DNA from 3 places in the Parabacteroides absconsus genome. Region 1 is predicted to be linked to each of the others. Evidence: riboswitches for the same ligand, from Rfam matches in the RefSeq annotation. Region 1 holds a riboswitch; each other region holds the start of a gene.
What was found. A riboswitch is a leader RNA that binds a small molecule or an ion and turns the genes downstream of it on or off. The one in region 1 is predicted to bind cobalamin.

Region 2: linked by a shared signal. The riboswitch ahead of cobJ (precorrin-3B C(17)-methyltransferase) and the one ahead of NEE14_RS07805 (TonB-dependent receptor) in region 1 are both predicted to bind cobalamin.
Region 3: linked by a shared signal. The riboswitch ahead of NEE14_RS02030 (ABC transporter substrate-binding protein) and the one ahead of NEE14_RS07805 (TonB-dependent receptor) in region 1 are both predicted to bind cobalamin.

The regions. Positions count from the first base shown of each region.
Region 1 is NZ_CP146284.1:1,779,029-1,782,314, reverse strand. Features, by position in the region: gene NEE14_RS07815 (hypothetical protein) at 1-206, opposite strand, end outside; gene NEE14_RS07810 (hypothetical protein) at 341-826, opposite strand; cobalamin riboswitch at 1,463-1,666, shown strand; gene NEE14_RS07805 (TonB-dependent receptor) at 1,803-3,286, shown strand, end outside.
Region 2 is NZ_CP146284.1:287,596-290,881, forward strand. Features, by position in the region: gene NEE14_RS01145 (GtrA family protein) at 1-521, shown strand, start outside; gene NEE14_RS01150 (SDR family NAD(P)-dependent oxidoreductase) at 533-1,261, shown strand; gene NEE14_RS01155 (GtrA family protein) at 1,271-1,660, opposite strand; cobalamin riboswitch at 1,721-1,928, shown strand; gene cobJ (precorrin-3B C(17)-methyltransferase) at 1,982-3,286, shown strand, end outside.
Region 3 is NZ_CP146284.1:471,195-474,480, forward strand. Features, by position in the region: gene carB (carbamoyl-phosphate synthase (glutamine-hydrolyzing) large subunit) at 1-902, shown strand, start outside; gene cobI (precorrin-2 C(20)-methyltransferase) at 991-1,692, opposite strand; cobalamin riboswitch at 1,770-1,975, shown strand; gene NEE14_RS02030 (ABC transporter substrate-binding protein) at 2,034-3,209, shown strand; gene NEE14_RS02035 (iron ABC transporter permease) at 3,214-3,286, shown strand, end outside.

The sequences.
Region 1 (3,286 bases):
TTATAGTTAGAAGGATGATCATTTGTAGAATAAATGTAAAAATGAGAGTAAGTTCCTCCTAGTGTATAGCTAATATTATTATCCCATTTGCCCCATAAATTATTAATGTTTTTACTGTAATAAAAAGTTTGTCCATTGATTGATATTGATACACAAGAAAGTATTATAATTAATATGTATTTACTGAATGTGTTATAGAATTTCATGACAATATATTTATGAATGTTATTTTATATAAGAATTTGTTTTTATTTCCCCAAATGTTTACTTCATGTTATTGATAAAGAAACCAAAGGAATATTCAAGATGAACTTTAACTATTTAGGCTTAATTAATCTATTTAAAAATAGATACTTCTTCCTTCTACTTTAATTTTATAATTAAAATAATCTACTAAATCACCATCAAAAACACGAGTGACCTCATATACTTGTGCATTACATTTTTTCATTAGTTGACTACCCAATTTTGTATATCCATCTACGTATAAATCATTTGTAGTAGCAGGATCTGTTTTCAAATGTAAGCGTACTTCAACCCATTCTTTATTACTACTTAAGTAATATCCTATAATATTCTTACGTTTTTCTGCATCAATACGATTTTTTGTAGCTTGTTTTTTCAGCATATACTCCTCTTCAATGTTAGGTGGAACAGGTATGTTGTATTGTATATTAGGGACATAAATAGGATCATAGGTTGAATATTTTATGCCATTTTGCGAATAAGATATACCTGGAAACAAAAAAGACAACACAACGTAAAATAATAATCTCTTTTTTTTAAGGGTACATTTTAAATGGTTTTTAAATTCTAAATTATTCATAGCAATAAAGTGTAAAGCCTTCCAATCCCCCAAAAAGGCTATTAAACAAAAAAAGCGTGGGAACTGTACTTGTTGCTCGTCCCACACTCTAAAGGCTCTCGCATTGCCCGATTAGTCGAAACGAACAACGCCGAAAGCCCCACGCCGATAGTATTATATAACTCACCCTTTCCCTCTTGGTATAAAGGTAGGAACCAAGAGGGTATAAAAGGGCTATACATATATACACCCGAGGGCATCCACCGTTGCTTTGTTTTTGACTAATCATTAACGAATTTGCGAGATTCTTAGAGTGTCAAAACCAAAGCGTCAAGTAAACGCCTTTCAATAATATGTCTTGTTTCCCTCCACACCCTTATCATCGGCGTGGAAAGGAAACATTACAAAGATATAAACTTTTTCTTTGCTTTACCATTTTATGTCAGAAAAAGTGGAGAGAAGGAGTTGAGATTGGAAATAAAAATAAATTGCCATTCAATCTTTTTATGGATGAAGTAGATGAAATGTCAGCAAATAATATACGTGAAATTTATAGCCTTTAATAAACATACTCGACGACTTCTTATAATATCCAGGCTTTTCTACAGCTAAAATAAATTTTAAACTCTAAATTAATACATTTCATATTTTTTTTCTACTTTTGCCTACGTTATTGGTTCACCGCTCTTTTTCCGAAGATTAGGTGATGAAAAGGGAATCCGGTGCAAATCCGGAACAGACCCGCTGCTGTGAGTTCCTTTATTTGCTTCTAAGAAACTCTATGCCACTGTCCGGATGCCGGATGGGAAGGCTTCTTGGAACGGAACAAGTCAGAAGACCTGCCAGTGACAGCTTTGTTTTGATGCTTTCGGGGAATAAGGCTATTAAAATATCAGATTTGATTTTCTATCTTTTTTCTTTCAATAAAAAAGAGACTTCATTCTTCTTTTACCCCCTAAGCATATAGGATGTTACTAAGGAAATGAAATAAATGAAGATGAAATTTTCTTTTTGTCTGTTTTTGCTGTTGGCTTCGTGGTTTGTCGGTCTGGAAGCGGCTGCCCAGCATAACTTTATCCTGTCGGGGAAAATAACGGCACGTGACGGTAGTGCCATGCCACAGGTTACTGTTTCTGTCAAGGGAACAACTTTGGGTACTTATAGCGATGCCGACGGCAAATACTCATTGCGCCTGAAATCAGGAACTTATACCTTGTCTCTCTCATTTCTGGGGTATGAAACCCTGGAAAAGACGATTGTTCTGAACCAGAATATGACGAGAGACTTTGTGATGAAAGAGAGTTCCGTGAGTTTGGATGGGGTTAATGTCTACGGGAAGAGCCGCTCACAGAAAATAAGAGAAGGGGCTTTTTCTGTCAATGCGTTGGACGTGAAGCCTATAGTCAACTCCTTGAACAATCTTACGACATTAGTGGACCACAGCGCGGGCGTGAAGATCCGCCAAGAAGGAGGCGTAGGTTCCGATTATGACTTGTCTATCAACGGTATGTCGGGAAATTCCGTCCGGTATTTCATCGACGGAGTTCCTTTGGATATCAAGGGAAGCGGAGTCTCGCTTTCCAACCTGCCAGTAAATATTATTGATCGTGTAGAGATTTACAAGGGTGTGGTTCCGGCCAGCCTGGGAACTGATGCATTGGGAGGTGCCATCAATATCATTACCCGCCAGGAACAGAAGAATTACCTGGATGTTTCCTACAGCGTTGGGTCTTTTCATACCCACAAGGCTGACTTGAACGCTCAGTTCGTGGAAAAGCGAACCGGTCTGATTGTCCATCCTACAGTCGGAATCAGTTATTCCCTGAACGACTATATGATGAAAGGAGTGGAGGTTTGGGATGAGGACAGCCGTAAATACGTGCCGTCTGACCGCCGGCGTTTCCACGATGGCTATTTCTCCGTATTGACACAGCTGGAAGCCGGATTCCGGAACAAGTCGTGGGCGGATGCTTTCTTTGTTTCAGCATCGTATTCAAAGGTGGATAAAAAATTACAGACCGGATCCGTGCAAAGTAAGGTTTATGGAATGGCTGAACGTCAGAGTGATGCCTGGAATGTTTCGGCACGCTACCAGAAGGATCATTTCCTACTGGACCGGCTGCGGTTCAACGCCTTGTTCTCGCATACTTGGGACTATTCGATAACAGTCGATACGGCTTACCGCAAATACGACTGGAACGGGAACTACATAGAAAGTTCACGTAATGAGATCACGGGGCGTGGGCGTTCCATACGCCATTACAATCGTCCGCTTACGGTCGTGCGGGGTAATCTGGACTATGCATTTAGTGCATCTCATAGCATCAATCTGAATTATATGTTGAACCGTACCGGAAACAACCGCTATGATGAGCTGGATACCGATTTTGAAGCGGCAAACGACGTGCTTTGCAAACATATTGTGGGACTGGCTTACCATCAGTCGCTTTGGGACGGACGGATGGAAAATTCTTTTTTCGT
Region 2 (3,286 bases), 1.5 Mb from region 1:
TAAAAGGAGTAGTGAAGAAAATTTGCAAGAAAGATGGTTTCTTTACTTTTATGCGGGCTCAGTTTACATCCCAAATATCAAGTGCTACTGATTTTCTTGTTACCATAGTATTGGCCAAGCTGTTTGATATATATTATGTATTGGCTACAAGTATGGGATCTGTAGCAGGAGGAATTGTAAATTGTACGATTAATTATTATTGGACATTCAAGAGCAAAGAGTGTAAAAAGAAATATGTTCTTATCAAATATACATTGGTATGGATTGGCAGCATTTGTCTGAATACATGGGGTGTTTATTGGTTGACTGAATCCATCCAGCGCGTTCCCTGGGTACAAGAAACATTGGCTCATTTTTTTGATAATATATTTATTGTAAGCAAGGTGATTGTATCTTTATTGGTTGGTTGGTTTTGGAATTATAATTTGCATCGGACGTTTGTTTATAAGGACTGTAAAATCAGAAGACCTCTTCGAAAGAAAAAAAGCCTGATAGTAGATACTGAAATAGAAGAACTATAAAATCTATTCGCATGAAACGCATCATAATTGTTGGAGCAACATCTGGAATTGGTCGGGAGATCGCTTGTCTTTTTGCAAAAGAAGGTTGGGTTGTGGGTGTTGCAGGCCGCAGAATAAATAAGCTGATTGAACTTCAGAAGTTATATCCTGAACAAATTCATACTGAAATGATTGATGTTACCTTAGACTCAGCACCTCAAAATTTAAACCGGTTAATTGCTGCGTGTGGAGGAATGGATGTGTATTTTCATGTATCGGGAATTGGACAGCAAAATTATCATTTGGATCCAACGATCGAGTTAGCGACTCTGCAGACTAATGGAGATGGATTTGTCCGTATGATCACTGCGGCGTGGTCATATTTTCGTAACGAGGGAAAAGGGCATATAGCTGTAGTCAGTTCGATTGCTGGAACGAAAGGGTTAGGAGCTGCTCCAGCTTATTCTGCTACTAAATGCTTTCAAAATTGTTATGTGGATGCATTGGCCCAATTAGCCCATATGAATCATTTGTCAATTTATTTTACTGATATCCGTCCGGGCTTTGTTGCTACTGATTTACTGGCAGACGGAAAGAAGTATCCTTTATTGATGCGGAAAGAGAAAGTGGCAAAATTGATTATGAATGCTGTTGTCAAACGTAAGCGCCGAGTGATAATAGACTGGAAATATGTTGTTATAGTATTCTTTTGGCGTCTGATCCCTGAATTTATTTGGGAGCGACTTTCTATTCGAAATTAGATTGAACTTTTATGCTTGCCTGGAACGGAATGTTATCTTTTTATTCATAAGGAAGTTTACAAATCCATAAATGAAAAGTCCGATGAATTGAGATATGTATTCATTCCATTTTAATAATTCAACCATCCATAATAAAAAGACAAATTGGGATCCGTAAGCGCAGATAAAGGCTAATAAAAACAAAAGAGCCTGCTGGAAATAATTCCCTTTGCCAGAATGAAAAATCCAAAATTTACTCCAGAAAAAATTATTAAGCAATGCAGCTACATAGCCTGTCACATTGGATGCTATATAGTTGAAATGCAGTATATCCATCATCAGCCAAACTACTAAAGCGGTAATAAAAGCATTCAATGTGCCGATGATAATGAAACGAAATATTTGTTGAGAATTTTTCATCAATCCATAAATTTCACTGCAAATATAATCAAAAGATTAGCCTAACCCGAAAAATATCTATACATTTGTCGTTGTATTGGTGAAACAAAAGTGCTTTCAACTTTTGATTTGAAAAGGGAATCCGGTTAGAATCCGGAACAGTGCCCGCTACTGTGACATCTTGGACAAGAAAAGGACATAAGCCTCAATGCCACTGTTCCTGTAGGGAATGGGAAGGTTGTCTTTTTCAGATGAAGTCAGGAAACCTGCCAAACATTATGCGAACAACAGATGAGAATCCCGGGGTCAGGATGATTTTCTGGATGATAAAATAATAAGTCTATGATAGTAAGCAAAGGTAAGATCATTGTGGTGGGTATTGGTCCAGGTGATTTAGACGATATCACACCAGCCGTGTTGGCGGCCATTCGTGAGTCTGATATAATTATCGGATATAAATATTACTTTCAGTTTATTCAGCAAATACTTCGTCCTGACGTACTTTGTATAGACTCTGGCATGAAAAAGGAGCAAGAACGAGCCCAAGATGCTTTTCGTTATGCCTTGGAAGGACATGTTGTTTGTGTAATTAGTTCTGGGGATGCCGGAATTTATGGAATGACACCGTTAATTTATGAGATGCGGAAGCAGATGAATGCTGATATCGAAATTATTTCATTACCGGGCATCAGTGCTTTTCAGAAGGCAGCGTTTTTACTGGGGGCACCGATTGGACATGACTTTTGTGTGATATCATTGTCTGATTTAATGACTCCTTGGGAAATAATTGAAAAACGAATTCGGGCAGCCGCCATGGCCGATTTTGTGACGGCGGTTTATAATCCGAAAAGTCAAGGTCGTTACTGGCAGCTGTATCGTCTTAAGGAAATCTTTTTGCAAGAACGTAATGGTATGACACCAGTGGGCTATGTCCGTCAGGCTGGAAGACCAGAACAGAGTGTGCATACCTGTACTTTAGCAGAATTAGATCCTGAACAGATCGATATGTTTACAGTATTGCTGATAGGAAATTCTCAAAGCTTTTTTGATAATAATGAGGGTGTATCAAACCGAGCTATCATTACTCCGCGGGGATATTTCGGAGAGGAGAAAAATAAAGAGGAGAAATATGGCATCGGTCAGGATATCATGATCAGAAGCTTTCGGACAATAGAAAAAGAATTAAAACATCCGGAAATAGCATTAGGGAAAAAATGGGCTTTGCTGCATGCCATTCATACAACAGCCGATTTTGAAATGGAAGATATTCTTTATACAGATCCTGATGCTGTGGAAAATTTGTTTCATAAGTTTCAGAATGGAGAAATAAAAACGATAGTAACAGATGTGACGATGGCGGCTTCTGGCATCCGCAAAGGAGCTCTTCATCGGTTAGGTGTAGATGTAAGATGCTATCTGGGAGATGAAAGGACCGTTCAGTTGGCCAAAGAAAAAGGTATTACACGTACACAAGCCGGAATACGTCTGGCTGCAGAAGAATGTCCTGGCGCATTGTTCGTTTTTGGTAATGCACCAACGGCTTTAATGGAATTGTGCGATCTGATTCGGAAGCAGAAAGCGCATCCGGCTGGCGTGATTGCCGCTCCTGTCGGATTTGTACATGTGAAAGAGTCAAAGTATATGATA
Region 3 (3,286 bases), 1.3 Mb from region 1:
TCATGTATGCCATCAGTGAGCATATCGAATTTGCTGGTGTCCATTCCGGTGATGCTACCATTCAGTTCCCGGCGCAGAAACTGTATGTGGAAACAGTTCGTCGTATTAAGAAGATCAGTAAGCAGATTGCTAAAGAATTAAATATCTCAGGACCGTTCAATATTCAATACCTGGCGAAAGGAAATGAAATCAAGGTAATTGAATGTAACCTGCGTGCTTCTCGTAGTTTCCCGTTTGTCAGCAAGGTATTGAAGATTAACTTCATCGAACTGGCTACTCGGGTTATGTTAGGTCTGCCGGTGGAAAAGCCGAACAAGAACGAGTTTGATTTGGACTATGTAGGTATTAAGGCCTCTCAGTTCTCATTCAACCGTTTGCAGAAGGCAGATCCTGTCTTGGGTGTAGATATGGCTTCTACGGGTGAAGTTGGTTGTATCGGTGATGATGTTTCGGAAGCAATTCTGAAGAGTATGCTTTCTGTCGGACAACGTATTCCGGAAAAGAACATTCTGTTATCAACCGGTACTGCTAAACAGAAAGTAGCTATGCTGGATGCTGCACGTCTGTTGGCTCAGAAAGGTTATAATTTGTATGCAACGGGTGGTACACACCGCTTCTTTACTGAAAATGGCATTCCAAGTACATTGGTATATTGGCCAAGTGAAACCGGAAAAGAACCTCAGGCTTTGAGATTGTTGCATGAGAAGAAGATTGATATGGTAGTGAATATACCAAGAGATCTTTCTGCCGGTGAGTTGGACAATGGATATAAGATTCGTCGTGCGGCCATCGATTTGAATATTCCGTTGATTACGAATGCTCGTTTGGCGAGTGCATTTATTAATGCATTCTGTACATTGAGTCTGGATGATATTCAGATCAAGAGCTGGCAAGAATATTGATAAATCAAGTTGTATAGACTGGATTTGAAAGATAAGCCGCTGAAAGCATCAGGTTCGCCTGGCTTTCAGCGGCTCTATTTGTTTATTGTCATGCCTGAATGATCAATAACGAGAAATAGGGGAAGTTTGTCTGTGCTATTATTTCAGGATCGGAAATATATTTCTCTTTCTCGGTTCCTACGTTTTCGAAGTAGTGGAAATGTGTTTCCGGATGCCGGCGGATACATTCATGGACAGCCTCGATGCAAGCCGACAGTTTCATGATTACTAAGTTGTATCCTTGTCGGATGAATTGAGCCAGTTCGTCGGCTGTTGCGGTTCCCGGAATTACCATCAGGCGTTCTTCCTGCTTGACAATGTGTAATCCTCCAGTTGCTCCGGCGGCAATAAAAGCCGGAATTCCCGGTACACGTCTTACTTCAATATGTTCTTTCTCCAGTTGATGATATATGTATTGGATAGAAGTATAGAATCCGGCGTCGCCTTCCGCTACGATAACCACCTTTTTCCCTTCACGAAGTGAGCCGGCAGCGTCAACCAGAAGCTGGTCATAGGCTTCGATAGCTTTTTGCCTGTCTTTGCTCATGGGCAATACAAACGGGCGAATCTTGTGTTCTTCTATTTCTAAAGCTTTCAGGATATTGGCCGCTCTTGACACTTGCTTTCCCGAAGGTGTCAGAGTTGCCGGACAGAAGATTTGATCTGCCTGTTGTAAGGTTTTCAATCCTTTTACGGTGATTAATTCGGGTTCACCCGGACCCAAAGAAACAAATGTAATTGTTCTGTTCATATTTACTAATGTTGAATAGAAATGCAAAAATCTTTATTTTACGCTTTATTCGCAAGTATCGGTCGAGTTTTTTATTACTTTTGTGCCAAGTAACAGGTGTCTGTTTCCTTCGTGAAGCAAGGAACGGATGAAAAGGGAACCGGGTGAAAGTCCCGGACAGTCCACGCTGCTGTAAGTCTTTACAGGATTCGGAGTAACCTCTGTTCCACTGGATAGATAACTATTCGGGAAGGAACTTCGAACAAGACAAAGTCAGAAGACCTGCCTGGTTACAAGATATAACTTAGATGGCTTTACTTTCTGCGTGGTTATGGAAAGAGAGAGCAGAATTGGTAGATAAAATGACAGTTATGAATCTAAAGCGAATAGCAGAAGCTGTGTTGCTTCTTGCCGTAATGGCGGGTTGTACTTCTCGTCCGACGAACGAACAGGCTAACGGATCGGATGCAGATGTAGCAACGGAAGCGGTTTTTACTGAGAAAATTGTACCGGAATATGCTGAAGGGTTTGAAATCCGTTATGAAGGAAAGGCTGCCTTAGTGGATATTCATGATCCGCAATCAGAAAGTGCGGGTGAATATCATTATGCTTTGGTGCGTCGGGGCGATCAGTCAACATCAATTCCGGAAGGATATGAAAAGTTGGAAATACCGGTGAGAAGTGTGATTTGCATGACTTCCTTACAGCTTTCTAATTTTATCAAGTTGGGAGAAACCGAACGGGTGACAGGAATTACCAGTACGCGCCACTTGTTTAATGAAACGATGAATCAGCAGCTGAAAAGTGGAAAAACGGTAAAGATCGGCATTGAAGGGAATTTCAATAACGAAGCCGTTATGAGCATGAATCCGGACCTGATTCTGATATCTCCGTTTAAACGTGGCGGCTATGAAGCCCTGAAGGATGTAGGAATTCCGCTGGTTCCTCATTTGGGATATAAGGAAATGACTCCGCTGGGACAGGCCGAATGGATTAAGTTCGTCGGTTTGTTGTGCGGAATGGAAAAGGAAGCCAATGCCTGTTTCCAGACTATCGAACAGCGCTATAATGAGTTGAAAGCTTTGACTGCAGATGGCAAGGTGAAACGCCGTCCGGTTGTTTTCAGTGGTGAATTGAGAGGTGGAAACTGGTATGCGGTTGGTGGAAAGAGTTTCCTGGCCCAGCTGTTTAAAGATGCCGGCGCTGATTATTTCCTGAAAGATGATGAGCGTTCGGGCGGTGTGACCCTCGATTTCGAGACGGTCTATAATCAGGCAGACAATGCTGATTACTGGCGTATTGTCAATAGTTATCCGGGAGAATTTTCGTATGAGGCATTAAAGGAACAGGATGCACGTTATGCCGATTTCAAGGCATTCCGTGAACATGGAATCATTTACTGTAACATGAAGACAACTCCTTTTTATGAGGAAATGCCGACGGCTCCGGAAGTCATCTTGGCGGATCTGCTGCATATCTTTCATCCGGAGTTATTGCCGGATCACAAGCCTGTCTTTTATAAACTATTAAAGGAATAAGGGCATGCGCTATACTCATACTTACCGGATGTTGTTGATCCTGTTGCTGATCCTTGTGCTGCTGCTGCTGAATTTAT